Regions from separate parts of the Streptomyces sp. NPDC045846 genome, predicted to be linked through region 2. Evidence: riboswitches for the same ligand, from Rfam matches in the RefSeq annotation. Region 2 holds a riboswitch; each other region holds the start of a gene.
What was found. Region 2 has a riboswitch for cobalamin ahead of AC07F3_RS28720 (cobalamin biosynthesis protein). Riboswitches for the same ligand answer to the same signal wherever they lie in the genome.
Positions count from the first base shown of each region.

Region 1: another riboswitch for cobalamin. It lies ahead of metE (5-methyltetrahydropteroyltriglutamate--homocysteine S-methyltransferase); the one in region 2 lies ahead of AC07F3_RS28720 (cobalamin biosynthesis protein).
Region 3: another riboswitch for cobalamin. It lies ahead of AC07F3_RS34225 (CbtB domain-containing protein); the one in region 2 lies ahead of AC07F3_RS28720 (cobalamin biosynthesis protein).

Region 1 covers NZ_JBWKKJ010000001.1:952,780-958,942, reverse strand. Annotated here, with positions in the region: gene AC07F3_RS04245 (serine/threonine-protein kinase) at 1-421, shown strand, start outside; gene AC07F3_RS04240 (heme-binding beta-barrel domain-containing protein) at 433-975, opposite strand; gene AC07F3_RS04235 (S41 family peptidase) at 1,156-2,559, shown strand; cobalamin riboswitch at 2,660-2,880, shown strand; gene metE (5-methyltetrahydropteroyltriglutamate--homocysteine S-methyltransferase) at 3,034-5,394, shown strand; gene AC07F3_RS04225 (acyl-CoA thioesterase) at 5,408-5,896, shown strand; gene AC07F3_RS04220 (diaminopropionate ammonia-lyase) at 5,987-6,163, opposite strand, start outside.
Region 2 covers NZ_JBWKKJ010000010.1:370,677-376,839, forward strand. Annotated here, with positions in the region: gene AC07F3_RS28715 (cobyric acid synthase) at 1-1,355, opposite strand, end outside; gene AC07F3_RS28720 (cobalamin biosynthesis protein) at 1,337-2,293, opposite strand; cobalamin riboswitch at 2,392-2,530, opposite strand; gene AC07F3_RS28725 (hypothetical protein) at 2,632-2,859, opposite strand; gene AC07F3_RS28730 (inorganic phosphate transporter) at 2,892-4,160, opposite strand; gene AC07F3_RS28735 (lysozyme) at 4,291-5,064, opposite strand; gene AC07F3_RS28740 (class II aldolase/adducin family protein) at 5,175-5,828, shown strand; gene AC07F3_RS28745 (alpha/beta hydrolase) at 5,898-6,163, shown strand, end outside.
Region 3 covers NZ_JBWKKJ010000015.1:171,384-177,546, reverse strand. Annotated here, with positions in the region: gene map (type I methionyl aminopeptidase) at 1-547, opposite strand, end outside; gene AC07F3_RS34240 (helix-turn-helix domain-containing protein) at 616-921, shown strand; partial or broken gene AC07F3_RS34235 (helix-turn-helix domain-containing protein) at 1,000-1,690, opposite strand; partial or broken gene AC07F3_RS34230 (citrate/2-methylcitrate synthase) at 1,602-2,034, shown strand; cobalamin riboswitch at 2,218-2,367, shown strand; gene AC07F3_RS34225 (CbtB domain-containing protein) at 2,406-2,624, shown strand; gene AC07F3_RS34220 (CbtA family protein) at 2,658-3,524, shown strand; gene AC07F3_RS34215 ((2Fe-2S)-binding protein) at 3,521-4,249, shown strand; gene cobF (precorrin-6A synthase (deacetylating)) at 4,701-5,495, shown strand; gene AC07F3_RS34205 (prenyltransferase/squalene oxidase repeat-containing protein) at 5,611-6,163, shown strand, end outside.

The DNA.
Region 1 (6,163 bases), on a different contig from region 2:
CGCGGCGGACACCCCGGACGCCACGCGGTCCGCGCATCCCGGCGACAGAGCGTCGGCCTCCCCCTCGCGACCGGGCGCCTCGGCGCAACCGAGCAGCAGCGCGAGCAGCGCCAAGCCCTCGGCTTCGGCGTCGGCCAAACCCAGCCCGGTGTCGACGAGTTGCACCGGCTGGAGCCACAAGGACCCGGCCCCGGGCTCCTACGGATACATGGCCGGGGACTACCACCTGCAGACCGGCCCGTACCAGGCCTGCCCTTCCGTCTCACTCGCCAAGTCCGGCACGAAGCTCTGGTACCACTGCTACGTGACCAACGCCAAGGGCAACCGGTGGACCTACGTCCGCGTGGCGGGCACCGATACGGCGGGCTGGATGTCCAACGACAACATGAACCGCCAGAAGGGGCCTTCCACGCCCTGCTGAACCGCGGCGGGTCAGGCCCTGCGGCGCAGAACGGCCGAGAGGTGGTGTTGCAGGGGCTCGCCGACCGCCGCGAGGTCGTGGGCGAAGGCCAGCGTGGAGTCGTCGGTCAGTTCGTAACGGCGGCGGGTGGCGGTGACCTCCTTCGCGGTGGGGGTGAGGGCCACCTGGTCGGTGGCGAGGTCGACCGTCTTCCCGGTGGCGGTGCCGACGGCGAGTTCCGCGATGCCGGTGGGCTGGGTGATCAGGGCCTCCACCCGGCCGTCGGCCTGGAGCCGCCACCAGCCGCTCTCGCGCGCCGAGGGCCGCAGGGGCGCGCCGTCCTCGTCGAGCAGCCAGGCGCGGGCCTCGTACCGCAGGAAGGGGCGGCCGTCGTGGCTGAAGGTGACCTCCTGCGCGTACGCGAAGTCCCCGGCGAGGGTGGGATATCCGCCTTCGCCCCGGCCGTACCAGGTGCCCAGGAAGCCGGTCACGGGCGCGAGCAGCGCGTGCGGCGCGGGCGCCTCGTCGGGCCGGTGGCCGTCGGGGTACGGGTACTCCGGTGCAAGGTCGAACACGGTGCGCGCTCCTGGGATCGGGGGCCGGATGCCAGAGGGAAGCCTAGGGTGTCCATCCTCCTCACGTTCCGTTCCACCACGGATCGCTCCTGCTCAAGGAGGGCGGGGTCGACCCGTGTGGGCGATGTCCACGGCGGGGGCCGCCGCTATCGTCGGTTTGGCACGGGGAGGGGCTCACACATGGTGCGTGTACGGATGTCGTCCCGGGCGGCGGCGCTCTCGCTGGCCCTCGCCCTGGCGGTCACGGCGGCCGGTACGGCGTCCGCGGCCCCGTCCGGGCGCGGGCCGCTGGACGGGGTGTGGCGCATGGACGGTTACGGCACCCTGGTGACGATCGGGAACGGGAAGCTCGCCACGTACGACACGACCCGGGTCAGCTGTCTGCCGGGCGCCGTCACCGCCGACCAGGTCGGCGCCCCGGGACCGGCCGGTGCGACCCGCTACGGCGAGGGCCCGGTCGCGACGATGACGGTCACCCCCGACGGGCACGGGCACGCCGTCCTCGCGCCCGACGACGCGGCGGGCGTACGTCATCTGAAGCGGCTGCCCGCCCTGCCCGAGCGGTGCCGGCGGCCCGCGGAGGAGGGGCCGCTCGCGGTGTTCGACCGCTTCTGGGCCACCTTCGCGGAGAACTACCCCTTCTTCGCCGCCAAGGGCGTCAACTGGCAGGCGGTCCGCGACCGTTACCGCCCCCTCGTCACGCCGGGCACCACCGACGCGGAGCTCCAGCGGATCCTCACCGACATGATCCGCCCGCTGCACGACGCCCACACGGCGCTGATCCACGAGGGCAGGACCGTCTACTTCGGGCTGCGGCCCGGAACCAGGGTGCCGACCCCGGAGCTGCGCGGGCGGGCGGCCGAGGCCGTAGCCCGCCAACTCGTGGCCCCCGTGCGGACGTTCGGCCAGGGCAAGCTCGTCGTCGGCGAACTCCCCGACCGGGTCGGCTACCTGAGGATCGACTCCTTCGAGGGGTACGCCGCCGGGGACAGCTACCAGCAGCAGGCGGCCGAACTCGACCGGGCCCTGGACGCGTTGATCCCGCCCGGCGCCCCCGCGGCCCGACCGCGCGGCCTGGTGATCGACTGCCGTCTCAACGGAGGCGGCTCCGACGCGCTCGGCCTGCGGATCGCCGCGCGCCTCACCGACCGCGCGTACACGGCCTACACGAAGGTCGCCCGCGACGGCCCCGACGATCCGGCCCGCTACACCCGCCCGCAGCCGATCGTCGTGCACCCCGCCCCGGCCCCGCGCTGGACCGGGCCCGTGGCGCTGCTCACGAGCGGGAGTTCCGTCAGCGCCGCGGAGACGTTCACGCAGGCGCTGATGGGCCGCGCACCCCGGGTGACCCGCATCGGCGAGAACACTCAGGGAGTCTTCTCCGACGTCCTGTTCCGCCCCCTGGCCAAGGACTGGGCGGCCGTCCTGCCCAACGAGAAGTACCTCGACCGCGCCGGCCACAGCTTCGACGGCCCGGGCATCCCGCCCCAGTTGCGCACCCCCGTCTTCACCGAGGACGACCTCGCCCACGGCCGCGACCCGGCACTCACCCTGGCCCGCCGGGTCCTCACCGGGAGCCGCTGACCGGCGCCGGACGCGCGGTGTGGCGCCGCCAGGGCCGCCACGTGCCGCAGCTCACCGCGCGGGCCGCCGAAATGCGGTTCCCGGGGCGCCGGTCGAGCATCTAGGCTGCTGGTGCAGCTGGTTCGCCCCGTCCGCCAGGCGGGATGCGTCGCAAGAGGGAACCCGGTGGGAATCCGGGACTGCCCCGCAGCGGTGAGCGGGAACGACCGCCGTCATACGCACTGGGCCCGGCCGGGCCTGGGAAGCGACGGCCAGTAGATGCCTCGTACGTCACGAGGCGTGCCCGCGAGTCCGAAGACCTGCCACTGCCCGTGCGCGACCGATCGCGCGCGGAGATCCCGGTGACCTCGAGGGCGGGTCGGCGTACGCACCGACGGTGACGGCACATGCGCCGCGCCTTTCGGTCCGTCGTCCCTTCGCGCCTTCGCCCGGTCCCGGGTTCGCTCCACCGAAGAGCTCGCGAAGGAGAGACTCGTGGCAACCGAGCCCACAGCCGCCGAGACCCACGCCACCGTGTACGGCTACCCCCGGCAAGGCCCGAACCGGGAACTGAAGAAGGCCGTCGAGGGTTACTGGAAGGGCCGCGTCGGCGCCGACGAACTGCGGCGCACCGCCGCCGAACTGCGCCGCACCAACTGGCGGGAACTGGCCTCCGCCGGGATCACCGAAGTGCCCACCGGCGACTTCTCGTACTACGACCATGTCCTCGACACCACCGTCATGGTGGGCGCGATCCCCGAGCGCCACCGCGCCGCCGCCTCGGCCGACCGCTCCCCGGTCTCCCGGTCCGCCGAGGGCGGCGGATGCGCCCTCGACGGCTACTTCGCCATGGCGCGCGGCACCCAGGACGCGGCGCCGCTGGAGATGACGAAGTGGTTCAACACGAACTACCACTATCTGGTGCCGGAGTTGGGCCCCGACACCGTGTTCACCGCGGACTCCTCCCGGCAGGTCGGGCAACTCGAAGAGGCCCTCGCACTCGGACACGCTCCGCGCCCCGTGCTCGTGGGTCCGGTGACCTACCTCCTGCTGGCCAAGCCCGCCCCCGGGGTGGCCGACGACTTCCAGCCGCTGACCCTCCTGGACCGGCTGCTGCCCGTGTACGCGCGGGTGCTGGCCGATCTGCGGGCGGCGGGTGCCGCCTGGGTGCAGCTGGACGAGCCCGCTCTCGTGCAGGACCGCACCCCCGCCGAGCTGAACGCCGCCGCCCGCGCCTATCGCGAGCTCGGCACCCTCACCGACCGCCCCAAGCTCCTGGTCGCCTCCTACTTCGACCGGCTCGGCGAGGCGCTCGCGGTGCTCGCCAAGTCACCCGTCGAGGGGCTCGCCCTGGACTTCACCGGGCCCGCCGCCGCGAACCTCGCCGACCTCGCCGCGGTCGGCGGGCTCCCCGGCAAGCGGCTCGTGGCGGGGGTGGTCGACGGACGCAACGTATGGATCAACGACCTGGAGAGGTCGCTGTCCACCCTGGCCACGCTGCTCGGCCTCGCCGACCGGGTGGACGTCGCCGCCTCCTGCTCGCTGCTCCACGTCCCGCTCGACGCGGCCGCCGAACGCGGCATCGAGCCGCAGATCGGCCGCTGGCTCGCGTTCGCCCGGCAGAAGACGGCCGAAATCGTCACCCTGGCCCGCGGCCTGACCGGCGGAACGGGCGCGATCACCGCCGAACTCGCCGCCAACCGGGCCGACTTGGCCTCCCGCGCCGCCTCGGCCGTCACCAGGGACCCGGCGGTGCGCGCCCGGGCCGCCGCCGTCACCGACGCCGACACCCACCGCGCCCATCCGTACGCACACCGGGCCGCCGCCCAGCACGCCCAGCTGCGGCTGCCGCCGCTGCCCACGACGACGATCGGCTCGTTCCCGCAGACCGGAGAACTGCGCACCGCCCGCGCCGACCTGCGCGCCGGACGCATCGGGGCCGGCGCGTACGAGGAGCGCATCGAGGCCGAGATCCGCGAGGTGGTCTCCTTCCAGGAGAAGACCGGCATCGACGTCCTGGTGCACGGTGAGCCCGAACGCAACGACATGGTCCAGTACTTCGCCGAACGGCTCACCGGCTGCCTCACCACGCAGCACGGCTGGGTCCAGTCGTACGGCACCCGCTACGTCCGCCCGCCGGTCCTGGCGGGCGACATCTCCCGGCCGGAACCGATGACGGTCCGCTGGACGGCGTACGCCCAGTCCCTCACCGGCCGTCCCGTCAAGGGCATGCTCACGGGACCGGTCACCATGCTCGCGTGGTCCTTCGTCCGCGACGACCAGCCGCTCGCCGACACCGCCCACCAGGTCGCCCTGGCCCTGCGCGACGAGGTCAACGACCTGGAGACCAGCGGCACTTCGGTGATCCAGGTCGACGAACCGGCCCTGCGCGAAACGCTGCCGCTGCGGGCGGCCAACCGCCCCGCCTACCTGGCCTGGGCCACCGAGGCCTTCCGCCTCACCACGAGCGGGGTGCGCCCGGACACCCAGATCCACACCCACATGTGCTACGCCGAGTTCGGGGAGATCCTCTCCGCCATCGACGACCTGGACGCTGACGTCATCAGCCTCGAAGCGGCCCGCTCCCACATGCGCGTGGCGGACGAGCTGGCCGCGGCGGGCTATCCGCGCGAGGTCGGCCCGGGCGTGTACGACATCCACTCGCCCCGCGTCCCGGACGAGGAGGAGACCGCGCGCCTCATCGCCCGGGCCCTGCGCTCCGTACCGGCCGAGCGGCTGTGGATCAATCCCGACTGCGGTCTGAAGACCCGGGACTGGGCCGAGGTCCGCCCGGCCCTGGAACGGATGACGGCGGCGGCCCGCGCGGCCCGGCGCCACCTCCCCGCCCCGCACTGAAAGGCACTGTGACGTGGACACCATCACCGGCCGCCCGGCCCACAAGGCCCCGGCCGACTCGGACGTCACGCTCGCCCACATCATGAGCGAGCACGACACCAACCTGTACGGGACCATCCACGGCGGCGTCATCATGAAACTCATCGACGACGCCGCCGCGGCGGCCGCCGGACGCCACGCGGGCTGCCCCGCGGTGACCGTCTCGGTCGACCGGATGACCTTCCTGCTGCCCGTCCACGCGGGCGATCTGGTGAGCGTGCGCGCCTGCGTGGAGTACGCGGGCCGCACCTCGATGGACGTGGGCGTACGGGTGAGCGCCGAGCGGTGGAACGCCTCGGGGCCCACCGCCGAAGTGGCCACCGCCCGGCTGACGTTCGTGGCCATCGGCGAGGACGGCGCACCCCGCCGGGTGCCCGGACTGCGCGCGGTCACGGCGGATGACCACCAGCGTCAGCTGCACGCCCAGCGGCGGCGGGGTGAGCGGGGCACGACCTCGGGCTGAGCGGGCGGCCGGGGGCGCGGGCCTGCGCCCCCGGCCGCCCGAGCGTGCCAGGTCAGCATCGCCCTGTCCGGCCCCGGCATCAAGGTGAGCTCAAGTCGCCGTCGTCCGACCGGAGGTCGCGTGCGGGTTGGCGGCCGTGCCCTCGGTGCTCAGCAGCACGATCACCGAGGCCGGCCCGATCCCCAGCGCCGCACGGCGGGCGTCGGCGCCGACGCCCGTGAGCATCGCCCGCACCCCGGCGAGCGGCGCCGCACCGCAGGGCCCCGA
Region 2 (6,163 bases):
TCTTCGAGGAAGCGGCGCCGGAACCCGTCGCTCTCCAGGGAGCCGTGCCAGTGCGTGCCCCACACCGCGCCGACGCGGCAGCCGTCCAGGAACGGCTCCCCGCCCAGGACCTCGGCCACGCCGTGGTGGATCTCGTACCCCTCGACGGGCTCGCCGAGGGCCTCGCCGACGGGCCGGGCCAGGGTCTTGTCGACGGCGAACCGCACCCGTACCGGCAGCAGTCCGAGGCCGGGCACCGAGCCCGCCTTCGACTCGATGTCGTCCTCGATGTGCTCGCCGAGCAGCTGGAAGCCGCCGCAGATGCCGAGCACCGGACGGTCCGCGGCGGCCCGGCGCGCCAGCTCCGCCGCGAGGCCGCGCTCGCGCAGCCACTCCAGGGCGCGCACCGTGCCGCGCGTGCCCGGCACCACCACGAGGTCGGCGTCGGCGAGCTCCTCGGGCCGGTCCACGAAGCGGACGACCACCCCGGGTTCGGCCGCGAGCGCGTCCACGTCGGTGAAGTTGGACATCAACGGCACCGCGCACACCGCGACCCGCAGCACGTCCTCGCCGACCGGCGGCGCCACCACGGACTCGCGCACGGCGCCGCGCATCGACACCCTGAGCCCGTCCTCCTCGTCGATGCCGAGGCCGTGGGCGTACGGCAGGATCCCGTAGGTGTGCCGGCCGGTGAGGCCGCGCAGCATCTCGATGCCGGGCTCCAGGAGCGAGACGTCGCCCCGGAACTTGTTGACGACGTACCCGGCGACCAGCGCCTGGTCCTCGGGGCTCAGCAGCGCCGTCGTCCCGAAGAACGAGGCGAACACCCCGCCGCGGTCGATGTCGCCGACCACCACGACGGGCAGCCGCGCGGCCCGCGCGATGCCCATGTTGACGATGTCGGTGCGCCGCAGATTGATCTCGGCCGGGCTGCCCGCCCCCTCGCAGATCACGGCGTCATACGTGCCCCGGAGCTCCTCCAGGCACTCCAGGACGGTGCCGAGCAGCGCCTCCCGGCCGCCCCCGCGCAGGGCCCGGCCCGAGGACGGGTCGGCGGAGCCGAAGAACCCGCGGGCGCTCAACTCGCCCACCGGCTTCCCCATGAGGACGACCTGGCTCGAGCGGTCGCTCCCGGGCTTGAGCAGCACGGGGTTCATCAGCGCGGTGGGCTCCACGCGCGCCGCCTGTGCCTGCATCGCCTGCGCCCGGCCGATCTCCGCGCCCTCGCGCGTGACGAACGAGTTCAGCGACATGTTCTGGCCCTTGAACGGCGCGACCTTGACGCCCTGCCTGACCAGCCACCGGCAGATCCCGGCCGTGACGACGCTCTTGCCCGCGTCCGAGGTCGTGCCCGCGATCAGCAGCCCGCCACCCATATACGTCCCTTCCTCACAGCGGCCCTCGCCGCGACGGCCGTGGCCAGCGTCAGCCAGCCCACCGTGCGCGAGAGCCGTACCGCCCGTTCGATGTCGGCGACTTCCACGGCCCGCCCCGGGCCGTTCAGGACCGGCCGGTGCTCGACGCGTCCGGCGTAGGAGAGCGTGCCGCCCAGGCGTACGCCGAGAGCGCCCGCGAACGCGGCCTCGACGGGGCCCGCGTTGGGGCTCGGATGCTGGGCGGCATCGGCCCGCCAGGCCCGTACCGCGCCCCTGGTGTCCGGGCCGGCCAGCGCGGCGAGCGCGGCGGTGAGCCGGGCGCCCGGCCAGCCCGCCACGTCGTCAAGGCGCGCCGAGGCCCAGCCGTACCTGCGGTACCTGGCCGACTTGTGCCCGACCATCGCGTCCAGCGTGTTGACGGCCCGGAAGCCCACGAGGCCCGGCACTCCCGCGAGCGCGCCCCACACCAGGGCGCCGACGACGGCGTCCGAGGTGTTCTCGGCGACCGACTCGACGACGGCCCGCGCGATGCCGTCGGCGTCCAGGGACTGCGGGTCGCGCCCGCACAGGTGCGGGAGGCGCTCCCGGGCCACCTCCACGTCGCCCGCGGCGAGCGCGCCGCCGATCGCCCGCGCCTCGCGGCCGAGCGAGGTGCCGCCCACCACGGCCCAGGTGGCGGCGGCGGTCAGCGCGACGGACGCGGCCGGTCGGTTCCGTACGGCGCGGGAGAGGAGGGCCGCGGCGCCCGCGGCGCCGCCCGCGCACAGCAGGGTGTGCAGCGCGCCCCGGCCGCGGTGGTCGCGCCACAGGACGCGCTCGACGGCGCCGGCCGCGCGGCCGAACGCGGCGACCGGATGCCCGCGGCGTGGATCGCCGAGCAGGAGGTCGCCGAGGAGTCCGGCGGTGGCGCCGTAGGCGAAGGTGCGATCGGCCCGCATGCGGTCAGCCCGCCAGGGCGTCGCGGGAAGGTCCGGAAAGTCTCAACTGGCAGGCGCGCATGGCGGTATGTCCTCACTCAGGGTGTCCGCGCCCTGGTTCGACGTGACCGGCGGTGAGAGTTCCTGGCTCACGGGGATCACTCCCCGGTGACAGTGGCGGGACCGCGCCGGATTCGCACCGGCTTCCTCTTCTGCCGCCGTAGCTGGCCGGTGCAGTCCACCACGCTGCGAGAACACCCGTCAACTTGCTGTTGACCTGCGGCGCGAGAGAGTGGGTGGTGCCACAGCGAAGCGCCCCCCGGCACAGGCCGGAGGGCGGCTCGGATGGTGCCTGTGGGTCAGGCGACGATCAGATAGATCCCGTACGCCACGGCCGCCGCGCAGAGCGCGAAGCAGGCGTACGCGCCGGTGCGGGCCACGGCCGGGGCGCCGCTGGCGGTGCCGGATGCCGCCGCCTCGCGCTTGCTGAGGCCGACGATGCCGAGGGTGAACAGGCCCACCAGGCCGACGGTCACCGCGAGGCTGACGCCGAAGACGGAGCCGAGAGCTGCCCAGTCGATGTGCATGAGGATTCCTTAGCTGTGCCGGAGGACCGGGGTCAGACCGTCGCCGGGGTGGGCGGGTCGGCGGGGGTCACCGGGGCCGGGGCCTGGATCGTGGCCTTGAGGTCGGTGGCCGCGACGGCCGCGCCGGTCGGGGGCGGGGTGACCGCGGCGATCGCGGTGGTGACGACGCCGGCGGGCTCGGCCTCGGAGGCCGCGCCGATCTCGTCGGCGGTGACGTTGTGGTGGTCGACCGGCTGGCGGCGCGACAGCTTCCAGATGGTGCCGGAACCGGCGATCAGGAGGATGGCGACGGCGACGATGCCCCAGGGGCCCTGCTTGGTGAGGAACTCGGCACCCGCGCCGACCAGGGCGGCGGCCGGCAGCGTCAGGACCCAGGCGACGGCCATGCGGGTCGCGGTGGACCAGCGGACCACACCGCCCTTGCGGCCGAGGCCCGCGCCCATGACGGAGCCCGAGCAGACCTGGGTGGTGGAGAGCGAGAAGCCGATGTGCGAGGAGGCCAGGATGACGGTGGCGGCACCGGTCTGGGCGGCGAAGCCCTGCGGCGGGCGGAGCTCGGTGAGGCCCTTGCCCATGGTGCGGATGATGCGCCAGCCGCCGATGTAGGTGCCCATCGCGATGGCAAGACCGGCCGACACGATGACCCACAGCGGGGGGTTCGAGCCCGGGTGCAGCACGCCGCCGGTCACCAGGGCGAGGGTGATGATGCCCATCGTCTTCTGGGCGTCGTTGGTGCCGTGGGCGAGCGAGACGAGGCCGGCCGAGGCGATCTGGCCCGCACGGTAGCCCTTGGCGGTGGCCTTCTCGTCGGTGTTCCGGTTGATCCGGTACGTCAGCCGGGTGGCCAGCATCGCGGCGATGCCCGCGACGATCGGGGCGGCGACGGCGGGGAGCAGCACCTTGGTGACGACGGTGGAGCCGTTGACCGAGGACCAGCCGGCCGACATGACCGCGGCGCCGATGAGGCCGCCGAACAGGGCGTGCGAGGAGCTGGACGGCAGCCCGAGCAGCCAGGTCAGCAGGTTCCACAGGATGGCACCGACGAGGGCCGCGAAGATGACCTCGGTTCTGATGCCTTTCTCGTCGATGATCCCGCCGGAGATCGTCTTGGCGACCTCCACCGACAGGAACGCGCCGACCAGGTTGAGCGCGGCGGACATGGCGACCGCCGTCTTGGGCTTCAGGGCGCCGGTCGAGATGGTGGTGGCCATCGCGTTGGCGGTGTCATGGAAACCGTTCGTGAAATCGAACACGAGAGCTGTCACGATCACAATCGCGAGCAGCAGCGTGATGTGTTCCATTTACCCAGGCAATCGTTCGACGTCAGTGGCTGGACGAACGTAAGTAACCTGAGTGAACGGAAGATGAACTGGGGCGGGCGCGATGGTGTCCGTGGCCACTTCTCGCCGCCCGCCGGGCCGGCGAGCCCGTTCACCGCCCGGCCGCGAACCGCCTCAACTGCTCGGACGTGCCGTTGAAGAGATTCTGGTCACCCGGCAGGCTCCCGCTCCCGTTCTCGTACTGCCAGAACGTCCAGTACGACCAGCCCGCCGGCAGCGCGCCCGGCGTGCTCGCGTACCGGGCGAGCCAGAGGGGATGGGCCGCGGCGAAGGCCCGGCTGCGGCCGGTGCAGGCGTTCCACCATCCGGCGGTCGTGTAAATCACCGGCCGCCGTCCCGTGCGCCGCAGCACCTCGTCGCTGAACCCGGCGATCCAGGCGGTCATCGCGGCGGGTTTCAGGCCGTAGCACTTGTCGCCGCTGCCGCCCTTGGCGTCCTTGCCGTACGGGTTGTGCTCCAGGTCGACCGCGGGCGGCAGCGTCCAGCCGTCGGCCGACCAGCCGCCCCCGTTGCGCACGAAGAAGTCGGCCTGAACCCGGCCGGACGACTGGTCGGGCACCGCGAAGTGATAGGCCCCCCGGACCAGCCCCGCCTGCCGGGCGCCGTCGTACTGCTGCCCGAAGTAGGGGTTGCGGTACGAGGTCGACTCGGTCGCCTTCACATAGACGAAGGACGCCCCGCGGCCCTTCGCCGAACCCCAGTCGACGTTCCTCTGGTGCGAGGACACGTCGTGGCCGAGCGGCTTGTCCGCGGCCGACGCACCGGGCAGCGCCGTGAGCGCCGCACAGCCGAGGACGGCCGCGGCCACGGACGCCGTGAGCGCGGCCCGCGCCCGGGGCGGGAACGGATTGCGGTCACGGGCCATGATGTCCCCCCAGAATTGCGGTGTTACGGCACAAAGCACCCAGAGGCTAGTGGAAGATCACGTTTCGGCCCGCGTGCCCCGGCCGCTCCCGCCCTGGCAGGATCGGCCGCATGAGCGACGACGACACGGCGACCGCCGACGCATGGGCCGAACTGGTCGACACCGCGCGCAGGACCGCGGCCGAAGGGCTGGTCGTCGGCACCTCGGGCAACGTGTCGGTCCGGGTGGGCGAGCTGATCCTGGTCACCCCGACGGGCGTCCCCTACGACCTGCTCGGGCCCGCCGACACCGTCGCCGTCGACCTCGAAGGCCGCCAGGTCAGGGGCACGCTCCGGCCCACCAGCGAGACCCCGATGCACCTCGCCGTGTACCGGAACACCGACGCGCGCGCCGTCGTCCACACCCACGCCGTGCACGCCACGGCCGTGTCCACCCTGGTGACCGAGCTGCCCCTCGTCCACTACATGGCCGCCGCCCTCGGCGGCCCGGTCCGGGTCGCCCCCTACGCGCTGTACGGCAGCGAGGAGTTGGCCGAGAACATGCTGGGCGCCCTGCGGGGCCGCACCGGCTGTCTCCTCCAGAACCACGGAACCGTCACCTACGGGAGCGGCCTCGCCCAGGCCTATGACCGCACCGCCCAACTGGAGTGGATGTGCCGGGTCTGGCTCACCGCCGCGGCGCTGCCCGGCCGCGCCCCGAGCCTGCTCAGCCCCGCCCAGCTCGACGAGGTCGCCGAACGGCTGCGCGGCTACGGGCAGCCGTAGCCGGGTCGGCGCCGCCCCGCCGGGCCCCGCCCACTGGCACGTTGGCGCCCCCGCCCCGAGACTGAAGAGGTGCGCCCCGCGACGAAGACGGCAGCGGCCGTCACCACACTCCTCGGCATCGGTGCGGCAGCGGTCGTCGCCGGACGCTACGCCAGCGACGCGGCCCTCAAGGCGCCGCCGGGCAGACCGCTGCCCACCGACCGCACGCTGACCGTGCACGCCACCGCGCCCGGCCGCGTCACCCTGACCCGCTCGCTCGAGGCGCTGCGCCCGGGCAGGTACGGGCTGGAGTCCGAGGACGCGCACGCCGTCGTCGGAGACATCCTCGACGGCGC
Region 3 (6,163 bases), on a different contig from region 2:
GATGCATGGTCGAGCCGATGCCGTGGCCTCCGAACTCGGTGTTGATCGGGTAGCCCGCCTCGCTGAGGACCGTGCCGATGGCATGGGAGAGGTCGCCGATGCGCGCGCCCGGCTTGGCGGCGGCGATGCCGGCGGCGAGTGCGCGTTCGGTCGTCTCGATCAGCGCGACGCTCTCCGCGGGCCTGGCTTTGCCCACCAGGAAGCTGATCGCGGCGTCGGCAGCCACCCCGCCCATGACTACGGCGAGGTCGAGCGTCAGGAGATCTCCGTCTGCCAGCGTGTAGTGGTGGGGCCGTCCGTGGAGCACACCGTCGTTGACGGCCGTGCAGATGTAGTGCCCGAACGGGCCGCGCCCGAAGGAAGGCGCGTAGTCGACGTAGCAGGACTGCGCCCCCGCCTCGGTGATCATCTCCTTGGCCCACTGGTCGATGTCGAGTAGATTCGTCCCGACGGTGCTGCGTTGCTTCAGCGTGTGCAGGATGTCTCCGACCAGGGCGCCGGTGCTCCTCGCCCGCTCGATCCGCGCGGAGTTCAGGATCTCGATCATGGCTCTCTCGTCTCTTGCCCGTCCAATAACTATCCCGGTCAAACTATACCGGTATTAGAATCGGGCCCATGGTCAGGTTGCCGCTCACCCCCGCCGAGGTAGAACGCGGACGGCGCCTCGGTGCTCTGCTCCGCCGAGCGCGGGGTTGCCGCTCGATGCTGGACGTGGCGCTCGCCTCACACATCTCGCCGGAGACGCTGCGCAAGATCGAATCAGGCCGGGTGGCCACTCCCGCCTTCCCGACCATCGCAGCGATCGCCGACACCCTCGGCCTTTCTCTGGACGCCGTCTGGGCCGAGATCAGCCAGGCGGGAGATGCCGTCGAGACGCATTCGGTGCCGCCCGTCACGCGGTACCCGTCGCTTGTGTCGTAATGCAGTACTCATGCCGAGCTGGGGTGCCGGCACCGGGAGAGGTCCGTGCGGGAAAACGGTTGCCGTCACGGCGGTGCTCTCCAGCGGGTAGGGCAGGTAGGTGCGCCGGTCGGGATCGACGGCCAGTCGTCCGCCTGCCGGAGGCCGGGCCCGCTGCGCGCAGTCTCGGCGTTCGCAGATCCGGCAGCCCAGGCCGATCGGGGTGGCGGCGCGGGGGGTCGTCGAGCGCGACGCCCTCGGCGTAGACGAGCCAGTGGGCGCGGCGCAGTTCGCAGCCGAGGGCGACGGCGAACTCGGCGCGCGGGGCGTGATGGCCGAGAGCTGCGTGCGTGATGGTGCGCGCGACCCAGAAGTACCGCTTGCCGTCCGGCGTTTCGGCGGCCTGGGTCAGGACCCTTCCTGGTGCGAAGAACGCCTCGTACACCGTCCATAGGGGGCAGATGCTGCCGAGCCCGGAGAAGTAGAAGTCGGTCGCGGACTGTCGCTTGGAGATGTTCCCGGCGCGGTCGACGCGCAGGATGGAGAAGGGGGCGCCTCGCCGTCCGGTCCGCTGGAGGGCGCTGAGGCGGTGGCAGACCGTCTCGATGCCGACGCCGAAGCGGGCGGAGAGCAATTCGATGTCATGGCGCACCTGCTCGGCCGCCGTGTGAAAGGCGGTGTGGGGCATGAGGAGCGCGCCCCCGATGGACGTCCTCCGTACCGCGGTCAGCTGGTTCGGCGCCAAGGACCTGACCGAGGGCGACGGCACTCCTGCCGCAAACCGGGCCAAGTCCCTCACCCTGCTGGCCAAGTTGCCCACCGTGGCGGCGGCCGATCAGCGCCGCCACCGGGGCCTGGGCCCGATCCCGCCCGACATCCCTCGGGTATGCCGAGAACTTCTTCCACTTGTGCTTCGGGAGCGTGCCAGACCCGGACGTGGTGCGCTGCTTCGAGATCTCCCTCACGCTGTACGCCGAACACAGCTTCAACGCCTCGACGTTCACCGCCTGTGTGGTCACCTCCACTCTCTCGGACTCTCACAGCGCGGTCACCGCCGCCATCGGCGCGTTGAAGGGGCCCCTGCACGGAGGAGCCAACGAAGCCGTGGTGCACATGCTCCTGGGGATCGGTGACATCACCGAGCAGTTGGCCCACAACGCCCTGATCCGCCGTCGGTCTCGTACGACGGCCCGGATCATCGAGCGGTACCGGCCGGCCTGTCAGAGTGAGGACCCTGAGCCTCAAGTCGACCCGTGAGCTGCGCATTCGTGAGCAAGTGCGCAGGCTCGCCGTCCGGTGCGCCGATTTTGGAAAGGCTTGATTGACGGCCCCTGAGGTGAGCCATACTGTGCACTTGTAGTGAGGGCGTAAGGAAGCTGGTGGGATTCCAGCACGGTCGCGCCACTGTGAGTCCGCCACCGGAAGGTGGCAGGCGAGTCAGACACTGACCCCTCACTCCGCCCGTACAAGCAGAGGGACGCACGATCCCCGAAGGAGGGCTCGCCTTGAGCAGCATTTCCACATCCCCGCGCCCGGCATCCACGCCGGTCGTCCTGCCGGTCTCCAAGTCCGTTCTGTGGCTGGTCACCACCGCGCTGATCGCGCTGGCCGTCTACTACTTCGTCGGTGTCGACCAGGGCGCCGTGTCGGTGTTCGGCAACGACATGCACGTGCACGAGTTCGTCCACGACGCCCGCCACTTCCTCGGTTTCCCCTGCCACTGAGCCACCGGAACCCGGACGTACGGACAACTCGACATGGAAAAGAAGCTCATACTGCGCGGCGTACTCGCCGGCGCAGTCGCGGGCCTGCTCGCCTTCGTCTTCGCCCGGATCTTCGCCGAGCCGCAGATCGCCAAGGCCATCGACTACGAAAGCGGACGCGACGCGGCTCAGGAAGCGCTGGACAAGGCGGCCGGGCTGCACGCCGAGGCCGCAGGTCCCGATCTGTTCAGCCGCACCATCCAGGCCAACGTCGGCATCGGGGTCGGCATCATCTTCTTCGGTATGGCGATGGGCGCCCTGTTCGCCGTCGCCTACACCGTCTGCCTTGGCCGCACCGGCGGACTGCGCGCCCGCAACCTGGCACTGCTTGTCGCAGGCGGCGGATTCCTCGGCATGTATCTGGTGCCGTTCCTGAAGTACCCGGCGAACCCGCCCGCGATCGGCCACGAGGAGACCATCCAGCAACGCAGCGGCCTGTATCTCATCATGGTCGTCTGCTCCGTGGCCTTCCTGGCCGGAGCCGTCTACCTGGGCAAGCGGCTCCAAGCCCGATTCGGCAACTGGAACGCCAGCCTCCTCGCCGGGGCGGCGTTCATCGTGGCCATCGGCATCGTCATGCTGGTCCTGCCCCAGCTCGGTCACCTCTCGTTCAACAAGGCCAACTACGGCAACCATCCCACCGAGACCCCGCTGCCGCTGACGGACCCGAAGGGCAACATCGTCTTCCCGGGCTTCCCCGCCGACGTGTTGTACGCCTTCCGCTTCTACTCGCTCGGCGCGCAGCTCATTCTCTGGACGGCCCTCGGCCTGATCTTCGGTCCGCTGGCGGAACGCCTGCTCAAGCCCGTCAGCCCGGATACCTCCGCTCCCTCACCGGAGTCGGACCCCGTCCCGGCATGACCGGCCCCACCACCAGCGCGGTGATCGAGGAGATCACCGCGCTCGGCCCGTTCTTCGCCCTGCAGACGCACCCGCCCGGGTCACAACTGTCCGAGCCCTGGCAGCCACTGTCCCGTCAACTGATCGAAACTCGCGTGAGCGGCATTCGAGAGTGGCTGGCCGGCGCAGGCGGACAGCCACCGGACGCGGTCGAGACACGGGTCGCGGCTTCCGTGACCCACCTCGGACTTGCCGCCCGGCTGGTCTCACCTCCGCTGGCCGCCGCGGTCCTGCACGGCGTGGTTCTCGCCCCAAAACTCGCGGATCTGCGGTGGCAGCCCGTGATCGGCGGTCCCATTCCGCTCTCACTGCCTGCCGACGTCTTCACGGCCGGCAGCGAAGAATCGCTTCCGCGTCTCGCCGACGAACTGAGCAGTCGGCTGCTGGACGGGCCCCTTCGTGAACTCGCCGACGCCATCGGGCAGTTCTCGGTGTCCCAGCACATCCTGTCCGGGAACGTCGCCTCGGCTGTCAACGGGGCGGTCACCATGATCACCGCCTGCCGCCAGGACGTCTCCGCACGGGCCCGTGCCCTCGCCGACCGCCTCCTGCGGCAGTCTCCCCTGCGCGGCGCGAGCACCGCGGATCCCGACACGGGATTCCGGCGCCGCAGCTGCTGCCTGATCTACCGCGCCGCCCCCGGCGGCCGTGGACCCAAGTGCGGGGATTGCGTCCTGTCCAGCTGACCCGGCCGCTCACCCTGCCTTCACACCCGAAAAGGAAACGCCGTGAGCCGACGCCCCGAGCCCCGAAGAATCGCCCTGGACGGCGCCCCGGTCGTCGCCCTCACCCCACACGAATACGAGCGTCTGCTCCTGGCACGCCGTCAGCTCGGCGGCCAGAGCACACGTATGAGCGCCCTGAACCGGGACTTAACCTTGGCCGCCGGCCTGCTGGAAGAGACCCGGGCAGAACTCTGCGGCTCAGCCGGTCCTGACGGCGCGTGTGCCGCCGGGCGGTTCGGACAGGACGGGGCTCGCCTCTGCTGCCGGATCAGCGCCCTGCTCGACTCCGCCCGGTTCGCCGCACTCTCACGCCCGTCCAGCTCGACCGCCGGCGGTCGAAAGCCGCAGTGACGGACTGTTGGGGCGCGGGACCGGGTGCCTCCTTCGGATCCCGCCTTGGCACACTGGCCGCATGAGTACGGAGCAGCGAGCAATCCTCGTCGTCGGCATCGGAGCGGGCAATCCCGACCACCTGACCCTTGAGGCAGTGAAGGCGATCCGCCGTGCCGATGTCTTCTTCGTCGTCGGCAAGGGCCCCCGCAAGGCCTCCCTGACCGACCTGCGCCACCGGATGATCGAGGAGCACGCGCAGGGACCGTACCGCGTGGTGGAGGTCGACGACCCGAGCCGCGAGCGGCGGCCGATGGACCGGGCCGACTACGCCGCGGCCGTCCAGGACTGGCGCATACGGCGCGGGGAGATCTTCGAGCGGGCGATGCGTGAGGAGATGACGGAAGGAGAGACGGGCGCCTTCCTCGTCTGGGGCGACCCGTCCCTCTACGACAGCACGCTCGGGATTCTTGCGGACATCGCGGATCGCGGCGCGCTCTCGATCGCAGTCGACGTGATCCCGGGCATCACCAGTGTCGCGTCGCTGACGGCTCGGCACCGCATCCCCCTCAATCAGGTGGGGCGGCCGGTGCACATCACTCCGGCTCGGCGGCTCGCCGATGTGGGGCAGAACGACGATGGGGACATCGTCGTCATGCTGGACGCTCATGAGTCGTTCACCCAAGTCGGGGGAGACGACGTGTGGATCTACTGGGGCGCCTACCTCGGCACCCCGGACGAGCTGCTGATCGCGGGCCCGCTGCGGGAAGTCTCCGACCGTATCCGGCAGGTCCGTGCCGAGGCTCGCGAACGGCACGGCTGGATCATGGACACGTATCTGCTGCGGATCGAGAAGCCGACGCCGGGACAGCCCTAGCCCGGCCCGCCGGGCAGTGACTACACGGCATACGGGCTCCTCGGGGACCTGCGGCCAGAGGATCTGTCGCCTCGTCGCGCAGGAAGCGCCGTCCCTTTCCCCGGGAGCACCCGACATGATCCTGAAGCGTTCCATCCTCGCCCGCCGCGCCCTCGTGACGGCCACGGCCGGTCTGGGCGCCCTCGCCCTGACGGCGGTCCCCGCATCCGCCACATCGTCGCCTGTGCAAATTGCCACGGCCACGTCGAGCGGGGTGAGCTATCTCAGATCGCTCCAGACGGCCGACGGTTCCTACGCGGGCGCCGGGCTCTCCAACGAGTGGGCGTTCTCGACCTTCGCCGCCGGGGGAACCGCCTCCGTCGACGTCACACCGGGCGGCGACGCCACGAAGAACGCCCGTACCGTCTACCGCAACCTCCTCGCCACGCCTGCCTGGCCCAGCACCTCGCCGGTGGTGACCGACTACGAACGCGGCATCATCAACGCCTACTCCGCCGGCATCGACCCGGCCCGCGTCGCGGCGAACCGGAACCTGATCGGTGACACCTACCAGTACTGGCAGAACTCCGCCCCCGGCTACTGGGGTACGCCGTCCAACTTCAACGGCACCGTCTTCGCGCTGATCGCGCTCGGCGGCGCGAAGACACAGGGCGGCGTCCAGCGGATTC